Regions from separate parts of the Roseibium sp. M-1 genome, predicted to be linked through region 2. Evidence: riboswitches for the same ligand, from Rfam matches in the RefSeq annotation. Region 2 holds a riboswitch; the other holds the start of a gene.

Region 1 (15,739 bases), 320 kb from region 2:
GCATCCGTGCCAGATCATGGCCGACCTGATGACCTTCGAGGAGCATCGCGGTTCCATCAAGGGCAAGAGCGTTGCCTGGACCGGGGACAGCAACAACGTGCTGGCCTCCTGGGTGCATGCCGCGCCGCGTCTCGATTTCGAGCTGCGCATCGCAACGCCTGGTGAACTCGCGCCGCCAAAGGATCTGATCGAGGCGGCCCGCGCCAAGGGCGGGTCCATCATCGTGACGACCGACCCCTATGAAGCCGTCAAGGGAACCGACTGTGTCGTAACCGACTGCTGGGTGTCCATGGGAGATGACGACGAGGAAAACCGTCACAATCTCCTCAGTGCCTATCAGGTCAACAAGCGGCTGATGTCGGAAGCCAATTCCGATGCGCTCTTCATGCACTGCCTGCCGGCCCACCGCGGTGAGGAAGTCACCTCGGACGTCATGGACGGTCCCAACTCCGTCGTCTTCGACGAAGCCGAGAACCGGCTCCATGCCCAAAAGGGCATCCTGGCCTGGTGCTTCGGCGCAGCATAAGGCGAATTACGTGGCCTTCAATCTTGAGGAACTGGGCATCATGCCTGCGGGGCTGGACGCTGTCCGGCCCTTTGCCGTCGAGGGTCTGGACGTGCGCGGCCGCGCGGTGGCGCTCGGTCCCGTGCTGGAAACCATTCTGGATCGGCACGATTATCCCGAACCCGTCTCGCGCCTTCTGGCCGAGGCCATCGTCCTGACCAGCCTGCTCGGCACGTCGCTGAAATTCGACGGCCGCTTTACCCTGCAGACACAGACGGACGGTCCCGTCTCCATGCTCGTCGTCGACTTCGCCACCCCGGATGCCATCCGCGCCTGCGCGACCTTCGACCGGGAGCACGTCGAGGAGCTGATGGCGGGCGGCAAGGCCTCACAGGAAGCTTTGCTCGGCCATGGCCATCTGGCGATGACCATCGACCAGGGCCGCCACATGCAGCGCTACCAGGGTCTGGTGGAACTGGACGGCGTATCGCTGGAGGACGTCGCGCGGCGTTACTTCGAGCGCTCCGAACAGATCCCGACCGAGGTTCGCCTCGGCGTCGGCGAACTCTTCACCCGCCGGGAAGGCGAAGGGGCCGTCAGGTCGTGGACCGCGGGCGGCGTTCTGATCCAGTTCCTGCCGGAAGCGCCGGAGCGCATGAAGCAGGCCGATATCGATCCGGGCGACGCGCCGGAAGGCACCAATCCGCATGAGATCGAGGAGGACGATGCCTGGGTCGAGGCCAAGGCGCTGGTCGACACGGTCAAGGATGTGGAGCTGACGGACCCGGAAGTCAGCGTCGAGATGCTGCTCTTCCGCCTCTTTCACGAGCGCGGCGTGCGCCTCTACGAGCCGCAGCCGCTTGCCGACAAGTGCAGCTGCTCGCGCGACAAGATCGAAAACGTCCTGGCCGGCTTCAGCGACGAGGACGTCGACCACATGACCGTCGATGGCAAGATCATCGTCACCTGCGAATTCTGCAGCGCCCGCTACGAATTCGACGGCAAGCCGGGTAAGTAATTCAACGAGAATCCCGGGCGGACAGACGCCCGGATTTGTTCAATCTATCTTTAAAAATAATCTCATCCTGAGGAAGCGCCCCGGCGCTGTCTCGAAGGATGGGCCGCTTGCTCCGGAGCGTGCCGCCCATCCTTCGAGACGGACCTGACGGTCCTCCTCAGGATGAGGTCGAGACGTAGTTTCGCGCCTATTTTGCCAACCCGCTTACAAACTCCCGCACCGCCTTCGCAGCTGCCGCAATATTCCCGTCCAGCGTAGCCGGCGATTTGCCGCGCGGACCGAAGTCGTGGTTGCCGTCTTCCAGATAGGTGAGGGTGACCTGCGCGGGCAGGGTGATGCCGTCGAGTTCCGCCTGCGAACCGAACGGGTCCCGGTCGCCCTGCAGGATCAATACCGGCCGCTTCGCACCTTCAAGCGGCGCGAGGCGCCACTCGGCGTCCGCCTTGCCAGTCGGGTGGAACGGATAGCCGAAACAGGCAACGCCCTTGACGCGGCCGGGCAGGGAACCGCCTCCCGCCAGCATCGCCGCGACACGGCCGCCCATCGACTTGCCGCCGATCAGGAGCGGGCCGTCGCTTTCCTTCATTACCGCCTGCAGCGCCGTCTGATATTCGCCGATCAGCTTGTCGGCCTTGGGCGGAGGCTTTTTTGGGCCGCCTGTGCGCCGCCCCGCCACATAGGCAAATTCAAAGCGGGCGGCCGCGATACCCTCAGTGGCAAGGGCGGCCGCCAGCTTGTTCATGAAGGCGGAATCCATCGCCGCCCCCGCGCCGTGCGCAAGCAGCAGTGTCGCGGCGGGAGCTGTTTCGGGGCGGGTCCAGATTAGGTCGGTCATGGAGATATGATCTGTCGCAGAGGCAGGAGGAGTGTAGAAGGATAAGCTGTGACTGCCCTATAGGTCCGCCTCGCCCTTGGCAAGCGGCAACAGATTGGATTGTGACGAAGCCCCCATGTTGGACCAGATCGACATCAACCAGCTCCGCATGGCCTGCTTTGCCGGCATCTTTCTGGTCATGGCCCTACTGGAAGCCGGCCTGCCGCGAAGAAGGCTCAAAAGCAGCCGGCTGAAACGCTGGCCTACCAACTGGGGCTTCATCCTGCTCGATGCGCTGCTGGTGCGGCTGGTCTTCCCGATCGGCGGCGTCGGCCTGGCCCTTCTGGCAGCGGAGAAAGGCTGGGGGCTTTTCGGCCTTCTGGGCTGGTCGCAAGGCTGGGGAGCGGCTCTGGCGGGGCTTCTGGCTTTCCTGATCCTCGATCTCGCCGTCTGGTTCCAGCATCTCGCCTCGCACAAGGTGCCGCTCTTCTGGCGCATTCACCGGGTGCACCATGCCGACAGCGAGGTCGATGCGACGACGGCCCTGCGTTTCCATCCGGCCGAGATCCTCGCCTCGTTCATCTGGAAGGGGCTTGTGATCGTTGCCCTCGGCGGCCCCGTCGAGGCGGTGCTGATCTTCGAAATCGTGCTCAACGGTTCGGCTGTCTTCGGCCACGCCAATGTCCGGCTTCCCGAGAGGCTCGACCGGGTGCTGCGCGTCATCATCGTCACGCCGGATATGCACCGCATCCACCATTCGGTCATTCGCCGGGAAACGGACAGCAATTACGGCTTCTACCTTTCCATCTGGGACCGGCTGTTCGGCACCTATACCCAGGATCCCGAGCAGGGCCACGAGACCATGGAAATCGGCCTCGGCCCCTCCCTCACCCCGCGCGCGCACTCTCTGCCCTTCAGCCTGTGGATCCCGTTTTTGCAGACAACGGAGCAGAAGCGGGAGGACAGCACCCCCAACCCATCGGCGGAGTGAACCGGTTTTACAGCTCCTATTCTATTTCTGAAGCCGCCCAGCTTGCGTCGCCCTTCCTCCCTCTAGTGGCAGGGCAATCGCATTTGGAACAGTCATATAGAAACACTGGTGTCACCCCGGGCGAGCATCGCGAGACCCGGGGCCCACTCGTTTCCAGAGAGCTGAATGGTGGCAACTTCTTCACGAAACCTTGCGTGCTTCGGCAAGTGGCTCTGCGAGTAGGCCCCGGATCTGCGCTTCGCTTGTCCGGGGGGGCGCCAGTATTTTCTGAATGACTATTTCCAAATGCGATCGCCCTCACCATTGTCGGAAGGGTACAAGGGTGGGGGTATTTCTGTCTGGCCAGCGAAACCGGCCTCGGTGGCGTTTTACAGCTTCGCTGTTCACCCCCATCCCCAACCGTTCCCCACAAGGGGGAAGGGGACCAGGCCGGCGAGCGCGGCGCTTTAAAAAACGATTGTGTGCTCGAACTGAAAAATCGTGAAGCGCACGCTCAGAAGAAACTCAGCGGGAAATAGCGCAGATAAAGTTCGCGGTAGATGCCCTTCTGGTGCAGCTGGCGCAGGGCGTAGGTGAGGGCCTCGGCGCGTTCCGGATCTTCCGAGCGGGTGGCGATCGCCATGCCTTCGTCGAAATAACCCGGCTCCAGCCAGGGGCCGCCGGCAAAGGCGCAACAACTGGCTGAGTCCTCGCTGCGCAGCCAGAAGGAAAGGTTCAGGCCGTCGCCGAAAAGGGCGTCGACGGCACCGGATTTGACCGCCTCGCGGGCCTCCATCGCAGTGCCGTAGCCGACGATATTTGCCCGCGGCCAGAAGCGCTTGCCAAAGGCCTCGTAGCGCGACCCGGCCTCGACGGCGATGGTTTTGCCTGCCAATGCCTGCTCGTCGAAGGAGGCGGCATTCTCTGCCTTCACGACAAAGCGCGCGGGCAGCTTGAGATAGTCCTCGGTGAAATTGAGCCAGCGGGCGGCCGGCAGGCTGCGGGAAATGCCGGCGATGATCGCATCGCCCTCGTCCTCGTCGAGCGCGGGCACAAGCACGTCGAAATCCTTGATGCGCAGCGCGCACGAACTGCCGAGTTCCTGGCAGAGCGCGCGGGCGAGATCGACATTGAACCCGGTCAGGCGTCCCTTGGAATCCCGGAAAACGAAAGGCGGATAAGCGTCGGTCGCGAGGAACTGGATCTTGTCCGGCACATCGTTCGGCCGGTCGTGCACCGCCTTCGGATCCCAGAAATTGGGAACGCGCACCTCCGGCTCCTGGGCTGTTGCGGCAACCGCAAAGAGTGAAAGCAGCACGCAGCCGGGCAGGACGATCCGGCCGATGGTGCGGGATAACCTGGATAGTAGCAGTCCTGTCTGCACGCCGAAGCCCTGATGCGGTTCAAGGGAAGGTCCCGGCGGCATACCCGCCGGATTCGCTGCCGCAGGATATCCCGGCCCGGTCCCCCTTGTCAGCCGTCCCGTTGCCAGGTGTGTCATGCCGGACCGGTTTCAGCGTCGTAGGATCGCAGGACGACGATCGTGTCGAAGCCCTTGATCTCCTCGTCATAGAAATGCGCCTCGGTGAAAGTGGCATAGGTCTCCATGGAGGCGCATTGAACAGTCAGCACCAGGTCGGCAGGCCCGGTGACATGATAGATCTTCTTCACTTCCTTCAGTTTCAACAGCTTTTGCCTGAGGCGTGCGGTTCGATCCGGCTGCCCGCGCGTCAATGCCAGCATCACCAGAAGGGTAACTGTTGCCCCGGTCACTTCCGGCGCCAGCAGGGCGATCTCCCGTTCGATGGCGCCGATTTCCCGCAGCCGCTGCACCCGCCTGAGACATGCGGCCGGCGACAGGCCGACAAGCTCGGACAGCTCCTTTCCGGTGCGCCGGCTATCGAGGCTCATGAGCCTCAGGATTTGATGATCGAAGTCGTCGAGATCCATATCGCATCGCCTTTCGAATTGCTGATAGAGAAAAGATAACGAAGAATCAGAATTCCTGCGAAATTTTCTCACAGTTTTGCGAACTTCGCGCACCCGATGCAAGGCGCAAAGCTTAGCCTGGTTGCATCCAAACCGACGGGAGCAGCCTTATGTCCGATCATTCCGTGCCGATAAGCAGACTGCGTTCAGGCAAGCAGTCCTCGATCCTTCGCCTCATCCGCCCCTTGCATCGCTGGCTACGGCGCCGGCGCGACATGGCCCATCTTGCCGATCTGCCGGACTACCTTCTGGCGGATGTCGGCCTGTCGCGGGAAAACATCCGCAGGCCGAGCAACAGCGTCGAAACGCGGCGTTGATGTGAAGAGAAAACTTGGAGGTGCGGAGAAGGTGGCGTCAGAATCTGGAGCGGGTGAGGGGAATCGAACCCCCGTCTTAAGCTTGGGAAGCTTCTGCTCTACCATTGAGCTACACCCGCGTCGCCTGCCTTTGCTTTCTGCGCTGAGTTGCAGGGCCTGTCAAGCAGGCTCGGCGGGCCGGCTGTGCTTTTCCCTTATCCCGATCTTGCACTGCGGCATGGAAATCGCCATCTTCGCGCCGGCGCGTCATGATGCGCCGGTATAACGGCAAGCAATCGGATCGGGAATATGCGTCAGCAGGTCAAGGCACTGGTCACGTCACGCAACTGGGAATTTGCCATTATCGGCATCATCGTGCTCAACGCCGTTACGCTCGGGCTCGAAACCAGCCCCACGGTAATGGCCGGGTTCGGGAGTGTGCTGCTGGTGATTGACAAGGTCATTCTCGGCATCTTCGTGATCGAACTGGCCCTGCGCCTCTTCGCACATGGCCCGAAGTTCTTTCGCGATCCCTGGAGCCTGTTCGACTTTGCCATCGTCGCGATCTCGCTGATGCCGACGACCGGCAACCTCTCCGTCCTGCGCTCGCTCAGGATCCTGAGAGCCCTGCGCCTGATCTCTGTGGTTCCGTCGCTGCGCCGGGTCATCGGCGGGCTGATTGCGGCTCTGCCGGGCATGGGATCAATCGTGGTGCTGATGGCACTGGTCTTCTACGTCTTCGCAGTCATGGCAACCAAGCTTTATGGTGGCGCATTTCCGGACTGGTTCGGCAATCTCGGAGCGTCGCTCTATACGCTCTTCCAGATCATGACGCTGGAAAGCTGGTCCATGGGCATCGTGCGCCCGGTGATGGAAGTCTTTCCCTATTCCTGGCTCTTCTTCGTGCCTTTCATCCTCTGTACTGCCTTCACGGTGCTGAACCTCTTCATCGGTATCATTGTTTCGGCCATGCAGGCGGAAACCGAGACGGAAGCTGTCGCCAACCGGGAAGCCATCCACAACGACACCATCATGATCCTGGCGGAAATGAAGGAGTTGCGGGAAGAGGTGAGGGAGCTTCGGGCGGAGGTCGGCAGGGAGCGGGCGTGAAGTTCTGAAGCCGATCCTTCGAGACGCCGCTGACGCGGCTCCTCAGGATGAGGTCGAATATGTGGCGATCCGTGAAACATGGCCAAAACCACTACCTCATCCTGAGGAGGGCCGAAGGCCCGTCTCGAAGGATCGGCCACAAACTCTACAGCACAGCCAGAACCTTGTCCGGTCCCTCGACCGTCAGCGTCACGCCGTCTTCCGTGTAGTTCCGCGCGATCACGGTCAGACCCAGGTTCTCGATCCGCCGTTCCAGTTCCGAACTTGATGCGAAATCGGCCTTGACGGTGCGGGTGAGGATCTTCTGGAACGGCACCAGCTCGGAATTGTTGATGGCGTCCTGGGCCGCGCCGGAATAGGCCCGCGCGAGGCCGCCGCCGCCGAGTTTGGTGCCGCCGAAATAGCGCACGATCAGCACGGCGCAGTTGATCAGCTCGGCGCCTTGCAGAACACGCAAGGTCGGCATGCCGGAAGTGCCTGCGGGTTCGCCGTCGTCCTTGCCGCTTTCCTCCACCCGGTCGTCTTCCAGAAGACGACGGTGCGCGGTCACGATGTGATTGGCCTTCTTGTGCTCCTTGCGCAGCTCTTCCAGGCGCGTGTCGAACAGGTCGACCGGCACCAGATGCGCCAGGAAGCGGGACTTCCGGTCTTCCAGAAATCCTTCGAATTCACGCGTAACGGTCTTGAAGGCCATCGGCGTCAGGCAGGCGCCCTGAAATGCTTGGAAAGCTTCAGCGCCTGGCCCTGGTAGTTGGAACCGATGCCCTCGCCATAGAGCGTTTTCGGCCGCTCGGCCATGTGTTCATAAACGAGCCGGCCGATGGTCTGGCCGTGTTCGACGATAAAGGGCACGTCGTGCGAGCGCACTTCCAGGACGGCGCGCGAGCCGATGCCGCCGGCGCCCGCATGGCCGAAGCCCGGGTCGAAGAAGCCGGCATAGTGGACGCGGAATTCGCCGACCAGAGGATCGAAGGGCACCATCTCGGCGGCATAATCCGGCGGCACATGCACCGCCTCCTGGCTGACGAGGATGTAGAAGGCATCCGGGTCGAGGATCAGTTCGGCACGCTGGCGCCGGTAGATCGGCTCCCAGAAATCGAGCACGTCCTGCGCGCCGACGACATCCACGTCGATGAGGCCGGAATGGTGCTTGGCGCGGTAACCGATCAGGCTCTCCGGCCCATTGCCTTCCAGGTCGATCGAAAGCTGCACGCCGCCGCCAATGCGCTGATTACCGCCGCTCATCAGGGTGTGTGCCTTGTGGACCTCTTCAAGGTCGGCGTCGGAAATCAGCGACTGGCCGCGGCGGAAGCGGATCTGGCTGAGACGGGAGCCGGAGCGGACCAGGATCGGGAAGGTGAGCGGCGAGATTTCCGCATAGAGCGGGCCGGTATAGCCGGCCGGAATCGTGTCGAAGGCAAGGCCGTTGTCGGTGATGACACGGGTGAAGACGTCAAGCCGGCCGGTCGAACTCTTCGGATTGGCGGTGGCCGAAATGTCCTTTGCCAGCGTGAGGCTCTCCTGCAGCGGCACGATATAGACGCAGCCGGTTTCCAGAACCGCGCCTTCGGTGAGGTCGACCGTGTGCAGTTTCAGCTGCGCCAGACGGTCGGCGACCTTGATATCGGGACCGGGCAGGAAGCTGGCGCGGACCCGGTAGGCTTCCCCGCCGAGGCGCAGGTCCAGGCTGGCGGGCTGGATCTGGCCGGTCACGGGCGGCGCGTCCGCGGAGATTTCGCCGGCGGTGAACATCGCCTCGATAATCCGCGCCGGCAGGATGCCGTTCTTCGTCAGGGTCGCGCTTCCGTTCAAGATCTGGCCCGCTGTCACGTTCATAAAGGTTTCCCGCATCTTTCTCGTCTATCGCTCTTAAAGGATCGGGCCGCGCGCGCCAACAGGCATTGAGAAAGAACAGGGCATTTGCGCTGTCTTGCGCAAGGCAATTGACCTTCCCTCCGTTTTCCCGTAGGACAAGCGCACTTCGTGGTGATTTGGGCCGGCCGGCTTGCAGCCACGTTAAACAAGTTGCTAAAAAGGCCGGAGGTGAGAACCCCGGTCTTGAGGCTGGGGTTTTTTGCGTTTGGAGCGGAATGAAAGACATGAGCGACACCACCAAGACCGGAAACAAGAACTGGCGCCCTGCAACCACCCTGGTTCACGGCGGCACCATGCGGTCGCCCTTTGGTGAGACCTCCGAGACCATCTACCTGACTCAGGGCTTCACTTACAGCGGTGCAGAAGCAGCGGAAGCCCGGTTCAATGGCGAGGACCCGGGCTACGTCTATTCCCGCTATGCCAACCCGACCGTCTCCATGTTCGAAGATCGCATCAAGGCGCTGGAAGGCGCGGAAGCCGCACGGGCAACCGCCAGCGGCATGGCTGCCGTCACACTGGCGATGATGGCGTCTGTCCGGGCAGGCGATCACGTGATTGCGGCGAAAGCCCTGTTCGGCTCGTGCCGCTATGTCTGTGAGACCCTGCTGCCGCGCTTCGGCGTGGAAAGCACGCTGGTCGACGGCACCGACATCGCGCAGTGGAAGGCGGCCGTGCGGCCGAACACCAAGGCGCTGTTCCTGGAAAGCCCGACCAACCCGACGCTGGAAGTGATCGACATTGCCGCCGTGGCGGCGATTGCCAAGGAAGCCGGTGCACGGCTCGTCGTCGACAACGTCTTCGCAACGCCGCTCTTCCAGTCGCCGCTGCAGCTCGGCGCCGATGTCGTCGTCTATTCCGCGACCAAGCACATCGACGGCCAGGGCCGGTGCCTTGGCGGCGTGATCCTGTCGGACGAAGAGTGGATCAACGACGAGGTGATGCCCTTCATCAAGCATACCGGCCCGCATATGAGCCCGTTCAGTGCCTGGGTGCTCCTGAAGGGCCTTGAGACGCTGCCGCTGCGCGTTGCCCGCCAGACGGAAAGCGCGGCCAGGATCGCCGATTTCCTCGCCGGCAACGCCAAGGTCAAGCGCCTGATCTATCCGGGCCGTGACGATCACCCTCAGGCGGATGTCGTCAAGCGCCAGATGCGCGGCGGCTCCACCATGCTGGCAATGGAGATCGACGGCGGCAAGGAAGCCGCGTTCCGCTTCACCAATGCGCTGGAGCTGATCAAGATCTCCAACAACCTTGGCGACGCCAAGAGCCTGATCTGTCATCCGGCGACGACGACGCACCAGTCGATCGGCGAGGAGGCCCGGGCTGAACTCGGCATTACCGAGGGCATCCTGCGCCTGTCCGTTGGCCTCGAAGATCCGCAGGATCTGCTGGAAGACGTCGAAAAGGCGTTGGCGGCGATCTGAGGCGGTTCCGGTCAACCGGTCTGCACTGTGCCTTCATAGCAGCTTGCTCCAGTAACCTCTCCCACGGGAGAGGGGACGGGGTTGCAAAGTGCTCGAAATGCCTGCCCGCTTGGCTTGGGATCTTGAGGTTACAACCTAAGCCCTCAACGCTTTCACGCCAATCAGCACCCGCGCCCCGGCCGAAACGAAACAGATCGCGGCAAATCCCCAGGCGAGCACCGGGAACCACGCCGGCACCAGTGCCATCAGCAGGAAGAGCGCAATGGTCTCCGCGCCCTCTGCCAGGCCGCCGATGTAATAGAGCGACTTGGACCCCTGCGCATCCGTTGAAAGGTTCTTTCTTTCCGCCATGATGGCGAAGGCGAGAAAGGCCGAACCATTGGCATAGAAACTGGCGAGCAAGGCGGCAGCGGGCAGGGCATTTGCGGCCGGGTTTTCCAGTGCGAAAGCCAGAGGGATCGCGCTGTAGAAGAAGAAGTCGAGTGTGATGTCGAGATAGCCGCCGAGATCGGTCTTGGCGGTTGCGCGGGCCAGCGCACCATCCAGCCCATCGGCAAAACGATTGAGGCCGATCAGAAGGAAACCGATAAGGAAATGGCCGGTCGCGATGGCAAGGGCGGCGCCGAGACCGGCGGCAAAGCCGGCAAGTGTCACGCTGTTCGCCGTCACACCGGTGGCAACCAGGCTCCGCCCCAGGCGGTTGAGCGGCGGATCGATCAGCGGGCGCAGGCGGGCATCGAACATCTGGACAAACTTGTTTTCGAATTTTTCTGGGCCGTTCATGCAAAATCAGCACGGAAATAACAAGTAAGTCCCTTTCACGCTTGCGTCATTCGCCCTATAAGCCCCCTCTGAGTGAACCGGCCGTCATCGCCGGAGCAGCCCTGCGCCAGTCGGCGTTGCCGGGCTGCCCGCGGAATTGCAAGACGGCCGGCATCGGAAGTCCGGCCGCTGCGGCGGCAAGTCCTTGGATCTGGAATAGGAACCGTCGTGTCCGGCAGTTACAGCGCCATAACCAATGGGATCGAGGTCTCGGTCGAGCCGTTCTATCTGGACGATGAATCGCGTCCGGAAGAGAGCGAATATATCTGGGCCTATATGGTGGAGATCCACAACGGCGGCAGCGAGCCGGTGCAGCTGATGACCCGCTACTGGCAGATCACCGATGGCCTGGGGCGTCTTGAAGAAGTGCGCGGCGAAGGTGTCGTCGGCGAGCAGCCGATCATCGAGCCGGGCGAGACCTATGAATATTCCTCCCATTGCCCGCTTGCCACGGACAACGGCATCATGGCGGGTTCCTATAAGATGGAACGCCCGGACGGTTCGGTCTTCGACGTCGTCATTCCCGCCTTTTCGCTCGATCTGCCGGACGCGATCCACAGTCTGAACTGATCGTCCTTGCCCGGTCAGATGCTGTAGATACCGCCGACAAAACCGATCAGCAGCCACAGGATCCATTTGCGCCGGTTGAAGGCGGTCAGCAGCGCTACGGCCAGGATGCCGAAAACCAGGTAGATGATATGCCCGGCAAAGCCCGTGCCTAGCACGATGGCAAAGAGATCCGGATCCGTGTCCTTGGCAAGATGGAAGTGATCCTCGGCAAAGGCCACCAGAGCATCGGCGGCGAGGCCGCAGACGAATCCGGCAAAGCCGATCAGCATGCGCGTGCCCCAGTTGACCGGTTTCGGCCCGGTGGCGACCCGTACATACCGCACGGCGTAGGGCGCAGGGCGATGGTTGCGCAATCGCTGTCTTTGCCGCCGCAGCGGATAGCGAACGCTCATCCCGTTGCCGATTGCCTGATTGCTCATTTGCCCTCTCCGCCCCCAAACCGCCCCCAAACCGCCCGCAGAACCATCTGGCAGAGAGGTGTTCCATTCCACAAGATCGGATCGATCCCGGCAGCGGATGTCAGCACCGCTCCCCATCGATGGTCTTAAGGGCGGGGATCTTGCGGGATGGCAAACGGAATTGCTTCAATTTGAGCGATCGTGGAAAGTTTGTGCACCTGATCCGGTTGCGGAACGTTTCTTGATCCAGCCGGTGATCGTTTCCAGCGCGCCCGGCGCATAGGCACGCCGGCCAAGAACGGCAAAGGTGGTCTTTGCCAAGGCCGGCATGTCGCCTTCAAGCTGATAGTTGAACGTATCGGCCCGGAGCAGGGCGTGCGTGGCTCCCGGAACGATCACGAACCGGTTGGCACCGTTCCGGTCTTCCAGGATCTGGCGGAAGAAGTTGGCATTGAACATGGGATCGACATTCAGGTCGTCGCTGCCGTGAACCGTGAGGACCGGCGCCGAAATGCGCCACAGATGCTCGGTTGAATCGGCCAGCATGTTCCGGTGCACGAACGCAAAGCGCTCTTCGGACATCGGCGCCTCATCCATGCCGCTGTCCAGATAGTCCTGGTATGTAGTGCCATCGGCAAGAAGCTTGCGGTTGGCCTTTTGCCGTGAAACGAGAGCGGCTTCGATTTCCTGCGCGCTTGCCCCCTCAAGATCCATCCGCCGCCGGGTATAATACTCGCCCTGGCGCAGCCAGTTGAGCGCGCCACCGACTATTACGAAGAAATCGGCCTTGGCGGGGTCTCTTGCGAGGATCGGCAGAACCCAGCCTGCCTGGGAGAAACCGAGAAATCCGGCAGGTGAAGTCTCAAGCCCGACTTGTTCCCGGACGGCGGCAAGGGCCGTTGCCGCAAGGCGGGCCCGGTCTTCCATGGAAAAGCTCAACCAGTCGCCGCCGCTGTCGCCGACCCCGGGCTTGTCCCAGGAATAGACCGCGATGCCGCCGTCCAGCAGCGTGTTGATCAAAGGAAGGTAGCCGCCGCCCGAATACCGGTCCGCGGGCCCGTCGCCATGGACGAGCAAGACGACCGGCGGGTTTTCGAGTCCCGGAAGATGCAGCGTTCCGGCAACGGAATAGTCGTCGAAGGCAAAGGAGAGCGGCCGGGTGTCGTATTCCGAAAGATCGAAATCCAACAGGCCCTGAAAGACAAGGAATAGACCGGCCAGGACAGTCAGCACGACCGCGCCGGCCCAGCTGAGGACCTTTGTCCGTTTCAAGATGCTGCTCCGATGTGCCCTTGGGCGTCAGACGGTGCGATGACGGGCGATGGCACCGCGCTCGATGGCGGCGACGGTCAGTTTGTCGAGTTTGAAGCGGTCGCGCAGCAGCTGCAGAATGCGCAGCTCTTCCTGCTCCACATGCAGGTCGGCCGCGGCCACTTCCACGGCCAGCGCATAGGCGGTGTCGTAAAGCTTGTGCGGCAGCACGTCGCCGACCAGTTCCAGCACCAGCTGCAGGCCCTTTTCCTCCTGCAGGATGTCACCGCAGCGTTGGGCGGCCGGGATGATCCGGTTGCTGTCATAGCCATGGAAGACCGGCAGCATCTTGATCATGTCGCCGATGGTGGCCAGTTCCTTGTCGGTCATCTGGTTGTCCGACGCCGAGACGATTACCATCACGTAGATAAGGGCTTCCTGTACGCTGATCGGCTCATTCATAGACACTATTCATTCTCCAGTGGCGCGGTCTGACGGTCGAATTCAACTTGACTCTTGAGCCCGATGTAACGGGTTGAGGCACAAGCTTCAAGTGACTGTGACGCGACAATCGGCGGACCGGTTTGCCGGCGCTTTTTCCGGCTTTCGCCGATTTGGCGGACAATGCCGGACGAAACGCCATCAAAGCGGTCAACTTGCACGGTTCCCGAGATTGCACATGGCGGCGGCTTGATCTAGTGTCGCGCCGCAGCATCGGCCGGAAAAACACAGAAAACCGGCTGGCTGCATTCAATCCAATCACATGAACAGAACGACTTAAAAATGACCGATCAATCCCTGCCGCCGCTTGACCTTTCGCAAGAGTTTGTCGAGGCGGCCACGAAATCCAAAGCGTGGCCGTTCGAGGAAGCGCGAAAACTGGTCAAACGGATCGAGAAGCGGGACCCGGCAAAGCCGGTTCTGTTCGAGACCGGCTACGGCCCGTCCGGCCTGCCACATATCGGCACCTTCGGCGAGGTGCTGCGCACCACCATGGTGCGCACGGCCTTCCGCCTGCTGACGGAGGACAAGATCCCGACGCGCCTTCTGTGCTTCTCCGACGACATGGACGGCATGCGCAAGATCCCGGAGAACTTGCCGGATCGCGCTGCCCTGGAGCCCTATCTGCAGATGCCGCTGACGGCGGTGCCAAACCCGTTCGGCGGTGATTTCGACAGTTTCGCCGCCCACAACAATGCCATGCTGCGCCGGTTCCTGGACACGTTCGGCTTCGACTACGAATTCGCCAGCGCGACCGAGTATTACAAGGCCGGCAAGTTCGACGACGTGCTGCTGCGGGCAACCGAGAAGTACCGCAAAATCATGGACGTGATGCTGCCGACCCTCGGCGCGGAACGCCAGGCGACCTATTCGCCCTTCCTGCCGATCTCACCGTCGTCCGGCCGTGTGCTCTACGTGCCGATGAAGGACGTCAACGCGAAGGACGGCACGATCACCTTCGCCGACGAGACCGGCGAGGACATCACGCTGCCGGTCACCGGCGGCAGGGTGAAGCTGCAGTGGAAGCCGGATTTCGGAATGCGCTGGGCAGCGCTCGACGTCGATTTCGAGATGTTCGGCAAGGACCACATGACCAATGCGCCGATCTACGACAAGATCTGCAACATCCTCGGCGGCAAGGCGCCGGAGCATTTCGTCTACGAGCTGTTCCTCGATGAAAACGGCGAGAAGATCTCCAAGTCCAAGGGCAATGGTCTCACCATTGACGAATGGCTGACCTATGCCGCACCGGAGAGCCTGGCCCTTTATAACTTCCAGAAGCCGAAGACGGCCAAGAAGCTCTATTTCGACGTCATTCCGAAGGCGGTGGACGAATATTACACGTTCCTTGAGAAATACGAGCAGATGCCGGAGGTGCAGAAATTGCAGAACCCGGTCTGGCACATCCATTCGGGCAACGTGCCGAAGATAGACATGCCGGTGCCGTTCTCGATGCTCCTTAACCTCGTCTCGGCATCCAACGCCTCGAACAAGGATGTGCTCTGGGCCTTCATTACGCGCTATGCGCCTGGTGTGACCGCCGAGACGCACAAGGAGCTGGACGCGCTGGTCGGCTACGCGATCCGTTACTTCGACGATTTCGTCCAGCCGACGAAGTCGTTCAAGGCTCCGGACGAGGTCGAGCGCGATGCCCTGGAAAAGCTGGATGCCGCATTGGCGGCTCTTCCTTCCGATGCGGACGGCGCGGTGATCCAGGACGCCATCCTGGACGTCGCCCGCGCCATCGAGCGCTATCAGGACCCGACCAAGACCGGTCCGCACGGTGGCCCGGGCGTTTCTCTTGTCTGGTTCGCCGCGCTCTACCAGGTGCTGCTGGGCCAGGAAAAAGGCCCGCGCTTCGGTTCCTTCGTCGCGCTCTACGGCATTGCCGAGACCCGCGAAATGATCCGCAAGGCGCTGGCCGGCGAATTGACCAACTGAGGTCGGACGACAGGGGCGGCGCGCTGACGCGCCGTCCAAGTTGCAGGCGTTCAAGATTTACCCGATTTAGGGCAAGCATTATCAGCGTCAGTCAGGTAGTCCTGGCAATCGTCCGCACACGGCTGACGCTGGCGTCCAGGCCTTCCGCGATCAGGCCTGCAAGATCTGAATCACGTAGTGTCCTCAGCCCGGCGGCGGTCGTTCCGGCGTAGTCGATCATTTCCTGAACATGCGCCGCCGGCGCAATCTCGTCTT
Region 2 (15,739 bases):
GTGAAGGTGATGCCCGGGTCGGTTCCTCCCACATTCGGGACGACGAAGCGGCGGTCGGTGGGCCCGTCTAGCCACCTTGGATCGTGCACCATCGTTTTTCCGGGCGTTTGCATCCACGCCTCCCACAGGCGGTCGATGTTGCAATGGTGCAGCCAGAAAATCGGGTCGAGCGCGGCGTAGTTCGGATTTCCCATGAGCCCGCCGATATCGCCGTGCACGACATTGTGCGGGTTCAGTTCAAGGTCTCCCGTACGGCCGAAGAAATGCGAGAAGTTCGCCGTTATCCCGCCGCCGTAGCCGATCGAGCCGTCACCGCCAACAAGGAAGTCGTTTTCCTCCATTGCTTCGAGGCTGAACCGCCCGGCTTGAGGTGCCGGGAGTTCCGTGACTTCAGAAAACACGCGATACTTCAGCAACGGATTGTCGGACCCGTCAGGCAGTTTTTCGAGCAGGAAGGCGTCCGGTACCTTGCGTGCATCCGGATTGCCGTCATCGAGGTAGTTCCAATAGGGCAATGCCCAGTCCGACCCCGCAAGTTCCTTGACCTTTGCCGCGACGATAGCCTCGAACGATGCCAGGTACCCGCGATGCCATGGAAGAAAGAACCAGCTCTGATGCTGGCACTGGCGTCCATAGGTCCGGGACGGACCGACCAGCTCGGCGGGAATGTCGTTGCGGTCCGCGACGATCCTGACCTGTTCCCACCCCGCGGGATCGCAGCCGTGTATTGCACCAAGGAACCGCCAACTGTTGCGATCGTCTACCGGCATCTTGTCCAGTTCCCGCATTGCCAGCGCATAGTTCAGAAGCGTTTCGTTCCAACCCGGTTCCAAACTTGCCACATCTTGCCGAACCATCTGCCCCTCCTCGCTCTCTCCCGGAAATCGGTGACATGAAGAACTCAGCCAATGGAGGCAGGGCCTCAGTCACCCGGCAAGGTTCGACCAAAAATCGACCCCACCTGCAGATACCAGTATAAGTTTAGAGAAAAACACAGGATCCGCGCAAGCCTTGGATCTTTCAGCCCTGGCGTGTCGCCGGTCAGATGCGAAGAGTACCTCTAGGAGAGATCGGAATGGTCTACGGTAAACCTGCGGCGGAACAGACTGACGATAACTTTATCTGACCGGGCCACCCGTTGCGCAGTGAGGTTCAGACTTCGCCGCTGAAATGCTTGCGGGCGCGGTAAAGCAGATATGCCAGAAACAGACCGGCACCTCCGAAGCTGCCGATTTTCTCCACCAGTTCGACGGGGAGTGCCGGAGGCGCCTCGATGTCGACCGGGCCCGTGAAAGCGCTCTCCCAGTCATAGGCGGCGATGTCGGAAAGGCTCTGCTCTTTCGTCACCATGAAATAGACGAGACCCGCGATCATGCTGAAAATGGGAACCAGCGGATATTTCGCGCTGACGGCACGCTTGTCGCGTTCTTCCTTGTTGTTCAGGTTTGCCTGCATTCCCTTGAATTGCAGATACATGACATACCCGACGATGAGCATGACGGGGAAGAGGCCGAACGGTGGCAAACCCCTGTCGGCAAACAAGATCAGTGATGACCCGAAGCTCAGAAGAACAATGGCAACGGCAGCACAGGCCGGCCAGGGACGGGTGGCCACGAACCTCGTCAAAACCGCATCTTCGTAGTCGTCCAGCTCCTGGTGAAACGATTTCGGCTGGCTGACCGGATCCGCCGGCGAACGCCTGACCGGAGACATCTGCTGACGATCGACAGCCTGTCCCCGTCTGCCGAAGGTGTGCTGCTGCCGCATACCGGTCGCCTCTACAATCAAACTGGGCGAAGGATATTTTCCTCAACTTAAAATTCACTTACGCCGCAACCTGCCTCCTTGCCCGGAAAAGAAGTCCCCCACGGAACCCAACCGCCCGCAATCGGTTTTCCTTGTGACAGCCACAAGGAGTTGAAAATGGCACACGGCACGAATCAGACCATGACGGAGCCCTATGTGAACCCTGACCGGATCAACCGGGAGATCGCCCAGGAGGCCCATACCGACCAAGAGATGGAATCCATTGTTCCGCCCACATCAAAAAACGGGACCGTATGGAGGATCGCGGTCGTGGTTCTGCTGCTGGTGGCGCTCCTGACAGGCGTCGTGTTGATGACGTGACTGGCTCTTGGCTGGCTCGCGACTGGCAAAAAAAGTCTAATTTCGCGAGGGAATATCGATTGCTCTCTGGCTTGCCGGACGCGAGAGGCATGTCTCAACCCACCGCACCACGTTTATGAAGCCGAGATAGCCCGTCACCTCGCCCGCCTCATAGAAGCCGTTGATGTTGCGGGCCCAGGGCCAGCAAGCCATATCCGCGATCGAATAGTCTTCTCCCATGAGATAAACGCGGCCATCCAGACGCTGGTCGAGAACTTTCAGCAGCCGCTTGACCTCGTCCCGGTAGCGCTCGAACGGGCGGCGGTCCTCATACTCGCGTCCGGCGAACTTGTGAAAGAAACCGAGCTGGCCGGTCATCGGGCCGAAGCCGCCCATCTGCCACATCAGCCACTGCAATGTCTCGTATTTCTCCGAGGGATCGGACGGCAGGAAACGGCCTGACTTCTCTGCGAGATAAATCAGGATCGCACCGGATTCCCAAAGCGGCAGCGGCTTGCCGTCGGGCCCGTTCGGGTCGAGGATGGCCGGGATCTTGTTGTTCGGATTGAGCGACAGGAATTCCGGGCTCATCTGATCGTTGGTGCCGAAATCCACCAGATGCGGTTCATAAGGCAGCCCGGTTTCCTCCAGCATCGCGGAAACCTTAATGCCGTTCGGCGTTGGCAGGGAATATAGCTGGATCCGGTCGGGATGGGTCGCAGGCCACTTGCGGGTGATGTCGAAGGCAGCGAGATCGGTCATGCGGCGCTCTCAGGTTCTGGGCGGAAATGATCGGAACGGGGCCAGAAAATCGGTTCGTGTTCGCGGAAAGATACCCATTGCCTTCAGCAATGAAGGCTGTTGGTCTTTCGCCAACGCCGGAATATATCTGCCTCAAGCGCCGACAGGCAAACCGCTTTTGACCTCCCTCTTGCTGCCGCTGAGGAAATGCCCATGACAGATGACAAGGAAATCCGGCTGGACAAGCTGGAAATCGACCTTGCCCATGCCATCAACACCATAGACGATCTCAACGCCGTCGTGATCGACCAGGGACGGCAGATCGATCGGCTCACCCGTCTCATTGCCACCATGACGGATCAGGTGGAGGAATTGATGGAGAACGTTCATCCCGGCCACCAGGTGGAAAAGCCGCCGCACTACTGAGACGCATCAGGGTGCCAGCACCAAAGGACCGCCCCATGCAGAACATGCGTTTTACCCTCACCGCCCGCCCCGAAGGCCGCCTCGGGCCGGAGCATTTCGCGAAGGTCGAGGAAGAGATGCTGCCGCTGGAAAACGGCAAGGCAAGGGTGCGGGTGGTCTATGTGTCGCTCGACCCGGCCATGCGGGGCTGGGTGTCGCCCAGCACCAAGAGCTACATTCCCCCGGTGGAAATCGGCGACACGATGCGTTCGATAGGCGTCGGCGTCGTCGAGGAGAGCCGGTCGGACGGCTACAGGACCGGTGACTGGGTCAGCGGCATGACAGGCTGGACGCAATATCTGGACGTTCGGCCGGGCCAGCTCAGCGTCGTACCGAAGCTGGCGAAGATCGAGGACTACATGGGCGTTTTCGGTCTGCCCGGTGCCACCGCCTATCACGGCCTGGTCACGGAAGGCCACGCCAGGGCCGGCGAGACCTTGTGCGTGACGGGTGCCGCCGGGTCGGTCGGCTCGCTGGTCGGGCAAATCGGCAAGGCGCTTGGGCTGCGGGTGATCGGCATCGCCGGCACAAAAGAAAAATGCGACTGGCTGGTGAACGAACTTGGTTTTGACGCCGCGCTCAACTATCGAACCGACGACCTCGACAAGGGCCTGCAGGACTTTGCACCGGACGGGATCGACCTGCATTTCGAGAATGTCGGCGGCGAGCCCTTCCTTGCGGCCTTCCGCAACATGGCTCCCTACGGCAGGATAATCTTCTGCGGCTTCATTTCCGTCTACAACGGCGAGACGAACAACGGCGCCATGGACATGACCGCCATCGTCCGGCGGCGGCTGACGCTGAAGGGCTTCGCCATGCCGGATCACTACGATCTCTTTCCGGCAATTTTCCAGGAACTCGGCAAGCTGATGGCGGCCGGTAAGCTGACCTACCGGCTCGACATCGAGGACGGGCTGGAAAACGCACCGGTGGTGCTGAACAAGCTCTTCGACGGCACCAACACCGGCAAGCTGGTGGTCAGGGTCTCCGATCTTTGAAAGAACCCCGCCCTGGACACCCCGCAAACCTGCGGGTTTGATCCAGGCCATGGCAGGTCGCCGTTAACGGGTTATGCTCCGGCCAACCCGACAAAGGTGTGCCATGCGAATTCTGAAGGTTCTGGTTTTCCTTGTTCTGGCGGGCGCCGCGATTGCCGGCGCTTACTGGTGGACACAACGGCCGCCGGAAGTCGGTATCGTCTCACCCAGGCCAGGACGGGCGGCGGAGGTCGTCTATGCGACCGCCGTGGTGGAACCCGTCCGTTGGGCCAAGGTCACCAGCATCATCCGCGAGCGCATCATCTCCCTCTGCGGCTGCGAAGGCGAACAGGTGAAGAAGGGCGACCGGCTGGCGGAACTCGACAGTGGCGATGCCCGAGCCACCCTGGCGGAGCTCGAAGCCCGGCAGGAGCTTGCCCTGTCCGACAGGGAGCGGGCGCAGCAATTGCTGGAACGCCGGGTCATCAGCCAGCAGGTCTACGACAAGGCCCAGAACGAACTGATCCGGGTGAACGCCATGGCGGCGGCCCAGACCGAACGCCTGCGTGACTATGCGATCCTCGCCCCCATGGACGGCATGGTGCTGCGCGCGGACGGCGCGGTCGGTGAAGTGGCAGAACCCGGTGAAATCCTGTTCTGGATCGGTCAGCCGGTGCCGCTGCAGCTCGTCGCGGAGGTGAATGAGGAAGACATTCCCAAGGTAGAAAAGGGACACAGGGCGCTGATCCGCGCGGACGCCTTTCCCGATGACGATCTCATGGTGGAGGTCTCCAGCATCACGCCCATGGGGGATCCGGTGCTTAAGAACTACCGCGTCTATCTCGACCTGCCGGAGGACACGCCCCTGCGCATCGGCATGACGGCCGAGATCAATATCGTCACGCAGGAAAAGGAAGGTGCGCTGCTTTTGCCGCCCGCCGCCTTCGACGGAACGAAGATCCTGACGCTGGACGAGGAGAACCGGATCCTGCCCGTCACGGTTCAAACCGGCATCCGCGGCACCCGCGCCATAGAGGTCCTTGACGATGCGACGGCAGACACGCGCGTCGTTTTTCCCTACAGCACCGAGCTGCTCGAGGGACAGAAGGTCAAACCCGCCGCGGGAGCTCGCGGATAATGCTTCTTTTCCGGATCGCCTCCACCCATATCCGCAACCGCCTGCGCCAGACCATCGTCTCGACGCTCGGCGTAGCGCTCGGCGTCGGCTTTTCGGTGGCCATGGCAAGCCTGATGGAAGGCTCGCAGCGGGACTTCACCTCGACGCTGATCGACGCCATCCCTCATGTGGAGATCCGCGACGAGCAGCGCGCCCCGGCGGTGCAGCCGGCAAGCGCTGTTTATGACGCCGTCGCCTTTCACGGACTGAGGCCGAAGGAAGATCTGCGCGGCATCCGCAATCCGACGGAAGCCCTTGCCTCGCTGCGCGACTGGGTGAACGGCGCCATGGCCCAGCGGCTCGGCGGCCAGGCCGTGCTGCGCTATGCGGGCCAAGATATCGGCATGACCTTGACCGGCATCGTGCCGAAGCGCGAGCTTGCCGTCTCGAAGATCCGGGAAGACATGCGCGCCGGTGCATTCGAGGACCTGGAAACGACGGCAAACGGGCTGGTGATCGGCGACAAGGCCGCGGAGAAGCTCAGCGCCGAGTTTGGCGACACGGTCACGCTTACGTCGGCCAACGGTGTCGCCAAGCGCTTCAAGATCGTCGGCCTCTTTCACAGCGGCATCACCTCGTCGGACGAGGGCCTGGCCTACGCCCCCTTGAAGGCGGTGCAGATCCTGTTCGAGAAGCCCGACATCATCAACTCGATCTCCATCCGCCTCGACGATATCGGCGAGGCCAATGCGGTCGCCGCCCGGGCCGAACGCCAGCTCGGCTACAAGGCGGTTTCCTGGGAAGAGGCAAACGAAGGCCTGATGGAGGCGTTTTTCGTTCGCAACATCATCATGTACACGGTGGTGGGTGCCATTCTGGTGGTTGCCGGCTTCGGCATCTTCAACATCGTTTCCACCATCGTGCACGAGAAGGCACACGACATTGCCATTCTCAAATCGCTCGGCTTTCCGGAAGGCGACATCCAGCAGATCTTCGTGCTCGAGGGGTTGGTGATCGGCATCCTTGGGGCCGTCGCCGGATCGGCGCTCGGCTTTGCGCTATCGAGCTACCTGGCCTCGATCAAGTTCGAGTTCACGCAGGACGTGGAAATCACCCACCTGCCGATCCATTTCTCAGGCATGCATTATGTGATCGCCTGCCTGCTGGCGCTCTTTTCCGCCGGCATTGCCGGCTACATCCCCGCCCGCAAGGCGGCAAGGCTCAACCCGGTCGACATCATCCGGGGGGCGACATGACCCCTGCAGCGTCCCCCTTGCCGGATACCGGCCGTGTTCTGCTGGAAGCGCGCAACCTTACCCGCATCCTGCCCGCAATGGTGCCGGTAACGCTGGTCGAGGATGTCAGTTTCCAGGTTGGGGAAGCGGAGTTCGTCGCGATCACCGGTCCGTCAGGTTCCGGCAAATCCTCACTTCTCTACCTGCTTGGCCTTCTCGACCGGCCGACCTCCGGCGAGGTCCGGATCGGCGGCACGCCCACTCACGCCCTTTCTTCGGCAGAGATGGCGCATCTTAGGCTGGAAAAGCTCGGCTTCGTCTTCCAGTTCCACTTCCTGCTGCCGGAGTTCACGGCGCTGGAAAACGTGATGATCCCGATGCAGCGGCTCGGCAAGCGCAGTCCGAGGGACCAACTGGACCATGCCCGCGGCCTGCTTGCCGACCTTGGCCTTGAAGACTTCCAGGACCGGCGCCCGGAGCAGCTTTCCGGTGGCCAGCGCCAGCGTGTCGCGGTCGCAAGGGCGCTCGCCAATTCCCCGGAACTGATCCTGGCGGACGAGCCCACCGGCAGTCTTGACAGCGCATCGACGGAGCAGGTCTTCGAGAGCCTGAGAAAGATCGTCGAGACGGAACGCACCACCGTTGTTGCCGTTACCCACGACCTCGATCTCGCAGCCCGCATGGAGCGGCGCATCCATCTGGTGGACGGACGGATCAATTACGACCGGCACATGTGACCGGCCCGCGTCAGGCGGCCTTTGCCTCATCGGCCGGCTGCACCGCCGCCAGCAGCAATAGAACCGCAATCGGCACGGCAAGCGCCCAGAATTCCAGGGTGTTCATCAGGAAACTCGCCAGCAGGCCGCCAATGGCAAAGGCGGCAATGACGAGGCTCTGGTGCACGATCCGGGAACGGCTGTCGGTACGGGTTTCAGGATGCTGGAAATAGTCCGCAACGCCGAGCACGAGCTTCAGCGAATTGCCGGTCATCATGGTGGTCGGCACATGGCGGTTGAGGATGGTCAGCATGATGACGTTCTGCAGCGCCATGGCGATGGTCGAGAAGGCGACAGCCGTCAGGGTGACGGCCGACAGCGGACCGCCGGCGGCAGGATCGCCAAGTCCGGCCACGATCATGAACCCCGTGACCAGCACGGCCTCCAGGGCAAAGAGGTGCGAAACGGCCACCTTGCGCGCCTGAACCAGCCTTGTGACCGCCATATACCAGAAGAGGGTCGAGGCGAAGAACATCGCCAGCACGAAGACCTTCAACGCGGCGTTGTCGCTCTGATGGAAGACCTCGGTACACAGCACGACCAGCGTGCCGGTGATGAAGGCGGTGAAGGTGTGGAAGAGGCCGAGGATGCAGACGACGTCGATGAAACACGCGCAGAAGGCCAGCAGGATCGGCACGAGCGGCCGGCTGTGATGCAGTACGGACCTGTCCAACAACGGCATTCTCCTGCTGAAGCATTTCAAGAAGATGTGACACGCGCCGACGGACTTGCCAAGGCCGATCGGACATGGCATATACGCGCCATCATCAAGAGAAGGGCTGGCGCCCTCGCCAACCTGCCGTTCCGGGCAAGGTGGTTTCCGCAACAGGGATGCGGCCGGACAGAACCTCAATCGAGGCTGGTCGGCAACGAAGCGGTTCGATTGCATGCGCCAGTCCTCCTCGGGCAACCGATGGAGGATTTTTTGTCTCAGGACCCATTTGCCGGACGTGCGGCAGATCTGATCGAGTACCATGGAGCCACCAGCTCGGAGCTGGCAGGAACCGATATCTGGTTCAAGGCAGCGGAAGACTGCGTGCTGGCGCGGATCAAATCCCTGCGCATCCTCGGCGGTCTGCCGCGGCACAAGGCTGCATTGAGCGCCGAAGCCCGGATCGAACGCCTGAAAACCCTGCTTCAACTCTGGGCCAACGGCTGCACCTGTGCGGTCGACGAGGATCTCTTCGCCGACATTCTCAACCGCCAGGAGCCAGCACGGTACTGAAGGTCCGCACGGGTTCGCCGGAACTCGGCCCCTGCTACCCATCACCCTCATCCTGAGGAGCGAGTTCACTCGCGTCTCGAAGGACGGGCGGCATACTCCCGAACAAGCGGCCCATCCTTCGAGACAGCGCTTACGCGCTTCCTCAGGATGAGGATGCTGGGTGCGGGAATTTGTAGGGAATTTCGCTCAGGGCCGCTTCGGTACCGGGCGGGGCTTGCCGCTGTCGTCGACGGCGACCATGGTGAAGACCGCCTCCGTCACCTTTTCCCGCTGGCCGTAGCGGTGGCGCAGTGCCCAGGCTTCCAGCTTGATTTCCATGGACGAATTGCCGACGCGCACGACTTCCGTATAGATGCAAAGCACGTCGCCGACATGAACCGGGCGGATGAATTTCATCTTGTCGACCGCGATGGTCACCACCCTGCCCTCGGCCCGCTGACCGGCGGCGATGCCGCCTGCAAGGTCCATCTGCGACAGCACCCAGCCGCCGAAGATGTCGCCATTGGCATTGGTGTCGGCCGGCATGGCCATGGTGCGCAGTGTCAGCTCGCCAGTCGGCCGTTCTTCGTTCACGCCTGAGCCCCTCCATTGATTCTGAAAAGAGACTACCCCGAGGCGCGCGGAGCACAAGTCCCCTTATCAGATGAGGAAAACCAGAATGGACATGATCCAGAGAGGCATGGGGGCGGCGATCCATATCAGCAGGATCGGCAGACCGCGATGAAACAGCGTGGACTTGGACATTTTTGTCTCCGGAATTGAAGGGATGGTCAGCTGATTGCGCGGATTTCCAGGACGGTCATGACCGCGAGCGCGACCATGCCTGTGACGAAGGCGAGCTTGGCGCTGCCGATCAGCGTCCGCCCGGCGATGTCGAGCTTGGGCAGCGGCATGCCGCGGCTGTCCAGATACATGGACACCAGCATCAGCGAAAAGACGGTGAACCAGACGGCGACCAGCGCCTCTGCGGCAAGAACGACGGCTACCAGCATGATCCGCTCCATTCAGACTGTTCGGTGAAGAGTTCGGCCGGCGGGTTGGACCCGGGCGTGCCGAAGGTGGCGAGCCAGAGGCTCTGGGCGATGCGTTCGGCGATGGCGATGATCTCGTCTGCCAGATCGGGCACGAACAATTCGCGCACCACGGGGCGGAAAACACCGAGCCATTCGCCATAATCGGCGCTGACCAGCTCCTTCTGCTTCAGATGTGCCGGTACCGGCTTGCCCTTGTAGGCGCAGTTCTTCATCAGGACCGACTGCCAGAAGGCTTCCATCTTCGGCAGATGGTCTTCCCAGCGGCCTTCGAGACGGCGCCCGAAGATCTCGCCGAGCCGGGGATGCTGGCGGATGCAGCCATAGAAGGTGTGCACCATCACGTGGATCGCCTGCTCGTCGACCTTCTCGTACCGCTGCAGCCGGTCGCCCGTGTCCGGCGCCTCCCGCCGCTGCAGTCTGTATCTGCTGGAATTCGGTTTTACGGCACCGGTTTCGGGGGCTTCCATCGCCGCCTCCATAACATTCATTTAAGATGCATCTTTTAAATGACACAGACGCCCGCTAAAATCAACATCTAAGATGAATGTTTTCGGGATCGAGTTATGCGCCTCAGCCAGGCCAGCGATTTTGCCTTGAGAATTCTGATGGCCACCGGCCAGTCGGATGCAGCCCAGACGGTCGACCGGCTGTCGAGCCAGCTGGGCCTTGCCAAGTCTCACGTGATGAAGATCGTCGCCCATCTGGCGCGCGGCGGCTATCTGGAGACAACCCGCGGCCGTGGCGGCGGCATAAGGCTGGCCCTAGCCCCGGAAGAAATTCGCTTAGGCGATGTGGTGCGGCTGATCGAACCCGATCTCGGCGTTGTCGCCTGCCTGAAACCGGAACCCACCACCTGCGCCTTCCTGCCCCGCTGCGCCCTCAAAGGCGCCATGGCCCGCGCCTCGGAAGCCTTTCTTGACAGCCTCAACGGGGAAACGCTGGCTTCCATTCTGGCGGGAACGCAGATGGCCGTGGCGGTGGACTAAGTCCGGGCGGGTAAAAAACAGCCATTCCGTTGTGCAACAAAAACGTTTCCCGCTGAGATCACCCCCTCCGCCGTCATCCCGGACGCAGCGCAGCGGAGATCCGGGACCGGAGAGCCCTTGGGCTGTCGCGAAAAAAGCCACGAAAAGGTAGTGATTTGCCTCCCCGGTCCCGGCTCGCGCTGCGCTTGGCCGGGATGACGATGGAGGGCAAATCGCCAGCAGACGGGGACTTTCGTCCCCTGCCCCCTACAGCGTCGAAGCCTGTTTCAGGAAATCGATCTGTTCGAGGCAGTAATAGCCGGAGATGCGGCTGATGGTGCCGGAGCGTTTCCAGTCGTTGAGGACGCGGCTGACGTTTTCGCGTGCAGCGCCTGCCATGTTGGCAATGTCCGCCTGGCTGAGCTTGTAGTGGATGAGGAGACGGCCGTCGTCGAGCGGCTTGCCGAAGGTTTCCGACAGCTGCAGCAATGTCTGCGCCACCCGGCCGGGCAGCGGCAGGAAGGAACGGGCCGCCAGCACATCGTTGGCATGACGCAGGCGCTTGCCCACAATCGACAGCATGTGCCGGTAGACTGCCGGGTTCTCGTCCGAAAAGCGCTGGAATGCCGCCTTGTCGATGAAGGCAAGCTGGGCTTCCTTCAGCGCACTGACGGTTGCGGAGCGCGGCCGCCCGTCGAGGAGCGCCAGCTCTCCGACAAGATCACCCGGGCCGAGCACGGCCAGGAGCTGCTCGTCGCCCTCGACGGAGAGCAGCGAGACCTTGAGAGAGCCTTCCAGCACCGCATAACAGCCGTTGCCGGGGTCACCGTTCTCGAACAGGATCGTTCCGGCGGGAATTTTCATCGGCCTGGCAAGACGGGACAGCCCCACCGCCAGATCCGGGTCGAGCCCTGCCAGTGAAAAGCTGTTCTTCAGAAAATCCTTGATCTCGGCCACGCCGTCCCCCTGCCTAAAAACCTGCTGCCCGCAAAATCACGCGTCAAACGAAAACTTGTGATGCCCGTCACGTGCATTCCAACAAAATAGACCTATATCAAAGGACATGGAAGCGGGGTTGCCCCTCCCCCCTTCCAGACCTCCACGAAAAACGGCCCTGTTCCCCGCAGGGCCGTTTTTTCGTTGTGGCGCAGCCTCTTAATCTGCGTCAATTCAAAAACACGTCCTTCTTCTCCAGCGTATGGAAGAATCTGCCGCTGGCAAGAACTTCGTACTGGCATTCGCGGATGGCGATTTTCTTGCGCGGTTCGTCCCGCCGCAGACGGTCGTCAGACCGGCCCGGAATGGCGGCGACAAAACTGAGATCGCTCATGCCGTCGAAATGATTGTGCAAGAGCTGCTGCAACTCCTCCGGATCGTCCGTCTCCGGCAGCGGATCGGCCTTCGGCAGCATCTTGAGGCCGTGCGACCTCGCGAGCCGGGACAGCCGGATCGTCTTGAGGCCGGAGCGGACCGGCGAGATCACCAGCGGTGGCACGTCATAATCCGCGTGTTTGATCGCCTTGAAAACGATCCGCGCGATGGCGGTGCGGGCAAGCAGTCCCTCGCGCACGGCAACGAAATCCGGCGGGCGCTTCATCAGCACGCTGTAGCGGGCAAGCTGGGCCTGGGCTTCCTCCAGCAAGAGTTCGTCCGGCAAGAGGCGGAACAGCGCACGGCGCTGCAGTTTTTCGCGGGTGAAAAGCCGGTCGCCATAGATTTCCTGCATGCGGGCACTGACGGGCGACACCCGGTCGCCGCTGAAGGCAAGCGTCACGCCGAACATGGCACGCTTGCCGACCCTCTCAACCGTTTCCTGAAGCGGGCGGAACTCGCGTGGCCACAGATCCGTCGCCACCAGCGCCCCAAGGGCGCTCAATCGGCCCTGCTCGACCAGCTCGCGCAAGGCGCGGTCGACCCCGAAGGCGAGGCCGTAGTCAAGAGCTCCAAGGGTTATGCGCTTCATCAATGTCCGGACAAACTGAATTTTCAGTCATATCCCTGCGTCATTCGGGAGGGCATTGCAAGCCGGTTGTTTGGCCGAGGTGCCGCCTCCCGCCACCTCATCTTTACTCGATCGGCTCCAGAACCGGGCCGGTGCGACCGTCGACCTTGTAGACCACAAGCACCTCGAGGGGCACCCCGTCCACCTGGCGTGTCAGCTCGGCCAGCTTCTCGACCGTTGTAAAGCTGTTGCGCAACGCGTCCGCCCGGTCGCGGCGCTTTTCGGTCACATAGAGCCCCGGCTCATCGAACAGGACCATCTCCGGTTCCGGCTGCATGAGATAGCGGATGCGCTCGGTAAGCTGGGTCACCGGCAGCCTGTCTTTCAGCAGGAAATCGAGCTGGCCGTTGAGGCCGTAGCTGGTGGTCACCACGAAAGCCGCGTCCTGAGCCTCGGCCAGCGCGGCCACTTCGGCGCCGATCTCAGGCCAGCCGCGCAGCTGGAAGGTCGGGTCCTTGCGGGCGAGTTCACCGGTAAGGGGCGAGACCGCATGGAACTGTACCAGGACGGCGACTGCGAGGCCCGACAGGATCCCCGCCACCGCGCACAAGCGCAAGACCGTCCGGCCCGGACGCAATCCGGCGACGAAGACGGCCGCCATCATGGCAAAAGCCGGAAAAAGAGGTGCCGGCCAGTTCGCCTGAACACGCGCATGCAGGGAGTGATAGACGAGATAGATGAGGAACGGCAGCACCGTCAGCAGGAGAAGCGAGGCGGCGCTGTCGCGCAGGCGCAGACGCCTGGCCAGCTTAACGGCGCCGGGTGCCGCGAGGAGAGCGATCAGCGGGTTCATCAACCCGATAAAAGCCCCCAGGAATTCGAAGATGTACTTTGCGGTAAAGCCGCCGCCACCGGCCCGGCCGAACTGCTTGTAGAAGCTCACCCAGTCGTGGGCATGGTTCCACCAGAGCACCGGCGAGAACAGGGCAACGGCGATCAGTCCGCCGGCCCAAAGCTGCCAGCAGCCCCACCAACGACGCGCTTCGGGCACCCACACCAGCCACAGCACAATACCGGCGCCGAGAAACAGCACGGAATATTTGGCCAGCAGGCCGCAGCCGGCCATCAGCCCGACGACGAGCCACCAATTGGCGTTTTTCGACGTGGAAAGTTCCGCCAGCGCCCACAGGCTGAGGCCCCAGAAGAGAACGGAGGGAGCGTCGGGCGTTGCCAGTATGCCGCCGATCCCGACAAGAAGGCTGGCATTCAGAAGGAGCACCGACCAGCCTGCCTCGGCCCGGCCGAAGAGGAGACAGGCCGTCCGCCAGAGCGCCAGCGAGCCGATGACGCCCGAGGCGATGACCAGAGCCCGGACGGCAAAGACTGTGTCGCCGAAGACCGCCTGCCCGGCCGTGATCCACCATCCGATCATCGGCGGGTGGTCGTAGTAGCTCAAGGCCGGGTAGAGACCCCAGAGCCTGTAATAGGCCTCGTCCTCGACAAGATGGGCATTGGCGGCGGAGAAAATCTTCAGCGCCGTCAACAGGCCGATCAAGAGGATCAGGCCCGCTGGCCGCAGGAAGAACGGCAGGGTCTCGGTGCGCGCGTTCATGGCCGCCTTACGATTTGCGCCAGGTCAGGGCGGAGCTGGCAGCATAGTTCCAGACCGCGCCCATGATCGCCCCCGCCGTGCCGGCGAACCACCAGTAGGACGGGTCGGCATAGATGAGGTTGGCGACGCCGACATTGGCCAGCACTCCGACCGAGCAGACCGCATAGAAGGTCAGGAGACCGATCAGCACCCTGGCACCCCGCAGGCGCCGGTCCCGATAGGTGAGCTGGTTGTTGAGGAAGAAGTTCGTGGTCATGGCGACGAAGGAAGCCGCCGTCTGGGCGAAGTTGAAGTCCAGCCCGCCCAGCAGGAACATGCGCAGCGCCGCCAGGTGCACGACCAGACCGCTGGCACCGACAAGGCCGAACATCAGGAAGCGGACGGAGACGATATCGCCGAAATACTTGGCGAGCAGCAGCCCGAAATAGTCGAGGGTGACGAGCGTATCCAGCTTGCTCTCGCCGTGCTGGCGCTCGCGGAAGGTGAAAGGCAGTTCACGGATCGTCAACGTGCCGTCGGCACTGGAGACGAGGTCGAGCAGGATCTTGAAGCCCTGGGGCGACAGTTTCGGCGCCAACTCCTCGGCCTTCTCCCGGCGGACCATGAAGAAGCCGCTCATCGGGTCGCTCAAGGTGACGTTCAGAAGCTTCTGCGCCAGACCGTTGGCCACATTGGAGCCCCAGGCACGGATGGCGGACAGCCCTTCGCCGACCGTGCCGCCCTCGACCTTGCGGCTTGCGACCACCAGATCCGCACCGCTGGCCTTCAGCTCCGTCAGCATCTTCGGCAACAATGTCTCGTCGTGCTGCAGGTCCGCATCCATGACGGCGACGAAAGGCGCGGAAGAGGCCAGAATGCCTTCGATGCAGGCGCCGGAAAGACCGCGGCGGCCGATGCGGCGGATCACCCGGATGCGGGGATCCGACTGCGCGATCCTGCGCGCGACCTCGGTCGTGCCGTCGGGGGAATTGTCGTCGACGACAATTGCCTCCCAGGCGACGCCGTCGAGCGCGGTCTCGAGCAGTGTGACCAGGATCGGAATATTGGCGGCTTCGTTGAAGCTCGGCAGAATGACGCTCAGCTCGGCGGCTCCGGCTTCCGCTCCCATCTGAGGCCCTGCCCCGCTTTCGCCGGCATTTTGAACTGCCATGCGCGCCGCACTGTCCATCGTCTATCCTATCCGCCGCATTCCGCCGGCCCTTGCAGCCGGAGCGGTCCCATCGCCGCAAGTCGCGCGGACCATAGCCCGCCAGAGATTAAATACAAGAAAAGACAGCACAGATAGACCGCAGGGCGGACCGGATACCCGGAGCCGCGCGGATCAGCTACTTTAGCGTTGTCTCAAGTGGCCCTTTTACGCCGAACTGTGCTGCAAACAAGGCAGGGCCGAGAGATTTGCGGCAATGTCTTGCCAGTCCGCTGAAAAGTCAGGCCTTCCGGGTCCTCCCCCACCTTGCCCTTGCGGTCCGTTTCGTCTAGGACAACCGCAACATCACCAAGCTGGACGCTCCGGGAAAATCAGGGCGCAATCCGGCCGGGAACTC

The links. Region 2 has a riboswitch for S-adenosylmethionine ahead of ACX3M4_RS11635 (hypothetical protein). Riboswitches for the same ligand answer to the same signal wherever they lie in the genome.
Region 1: it holds a riboswitch for S-adenosylmethionine, as region 2 does, so the genes downstream of both, ACX3M4_RS10180 (O-succinylhomoserine sulfhydrylase) here and ACX3M4_RS11635 (hypothetical protein) in region 2, are expected to answer to the same signal.

Annotation. Positions count from the first base shown of each region.
Region 1 covers NZ_CM137257.1:2,247,931-2,263,669, reverse strand. The annotation lists gene argF (ornithine carbamoyltransferase) at 1-526, shown strand, start outside; gene ACX3M4_RS10230 (Hsp33 family molecular chaperone) at 537-1,523, shown strand; gene ACX3M4_RS10225 (alpha/beta family hydrolase) at 1,711-2,358, opposite strand; gene ACX3M4_RS10220 (sterol desaturase family protein) at 2,474-3,328, shown strand; gene ACX3M4_RS10215 (transporter substrate-binding domain-containing protein) at 3,822-4,733, opposite strand; gene ACX3M4_RS10210 (Lrp/AsnC family transcriptional regulator) at 4,805-5,257, opposite strand; gene ACX3M4_RS10205 (DUF1127 domain-containing protein) at 5,407-5,613, shown strand; tRNA gene ACX3M4_RS10200 (tRNA-Gly) at 5,659-5,732, opposite strand; gene ACX3M4_RS10195 (ion transporter) at 5,902-6,702, shown strand; gene ACX3M4_RS10190 (IMPACT family protein) at 6,848-7,396, opposite strand; gene ACX3M4_RS10185 (2'-deoxycytidine 5'-triphosphate deaminase) at 7,402-8,538, opposite strand; SAM riboswitch at 8,676-8,755, shown strand; gene ACX3M4_RS10180 (O-succinylhomoserine sulfhydrylase) at 8,793-10,001, shown strand; gene ACX3M4_RS10175 (CDP-alcohol phosphatidyltransferase family protein) at 10,137-10,745, opposite strand; gene apaG (Co2+/Mg2+ efflux protein ApaG) at 10,992-11,393, shown strand; gene ACX3M4_RS10165 (hypothetical protein) at 11,408-11,812, opposite strand; gene ACX3M4_RS10160 (alpha/beta hydrolase family protein) at 11,978-13,063, opposite strand; gene ACX3M4_RS10155 (tellurite resistance TerB family protein) at 13,091-13,504, opposite strand; gene ACX3M4_RS10150 (lysine--tRNA ligase) at 13,826-15,484, shown strand; gene ACX3M4_RS10145 (pyrroline-5-carboxylate reductase family protein) at 15,576-15,739, opposite strand, start outside.
Region 2 covers NZ_CM137257.1:2,567,496-2,583,234, forward strand. The annotation lists gene ACX3M4_RS11585 (tyrosinase family protein) at 1-857, opposite strand, end outside; gene ACX3M4_RS11590 (hypothetical protein) at 1,153-1,767, opposite strand; gene ACX3M4_RS11595 (hypothetical protein) at 1,924-2,127, shown strand; gene ACX3M4_RS11600 (glutathione S-transferase N-terminal domain-containing protein) at 2,164-2,868, opposite strand; gene ACX3M4_RS11605 (SlyX family protein) at 3,061-3,273, shown strand; gene ACX3M4_RS11610 (NADP-dependent oxidoreductase) at 3,309-4,310, shown strand; gene ACX3M4_RS11615 (efflux RND transporter periplasmic adaptor subunit) at 4,414-5,427, shown strand; gene ACX3M4_RS11620 (ABC transporter permease) at 5,424-6,662, shown strand; gene ACX3M4_RS11625 (ABC transporter ATP-binding protein) at 6,659-7,378, shown strand; gene ACX3M4_RS11630 (YoaK family protein) at 7,389-8,090, opposite strand; SAM-I-IV-variant riboswitch at 8,177-8,301, shown strand; gene ACX3M4_RS11635 (hypothetical protein) at 8,343-8,642, shown strand; gene yciA (acyl-CoA thioester hydrolase YciA) at 8,829-9,215, opposite strand; gene ACX3M4_RS11645 (hypothetical protein) at 9,413-9,634, opposite strand; gene ACX3M4_RS11650 (group III truncated hemoglobin) at 9,625-10,143, opposite strand; gene ACX3M4_RS11655 (RrF2 family transcriptional regulator) at 10,240-10,662, shown strand; gene ACX3M4_RS11660 (Crp/Fnr family transcriptional regulator) at 10,909-11,598, opposite strand; gene ACX3M4_RS11665 (ChbG/HpnK family deacetylase) at 11,807-12,604, opposite strand; gene ACX3M4_RS11670 (ArnT family glycosyltransferase) at 12,708-14,195, opposite strand; gene ACX3M4_RS11675 (glycosyltransferase family 2 protein) at 14,203-15,345, opposite strand.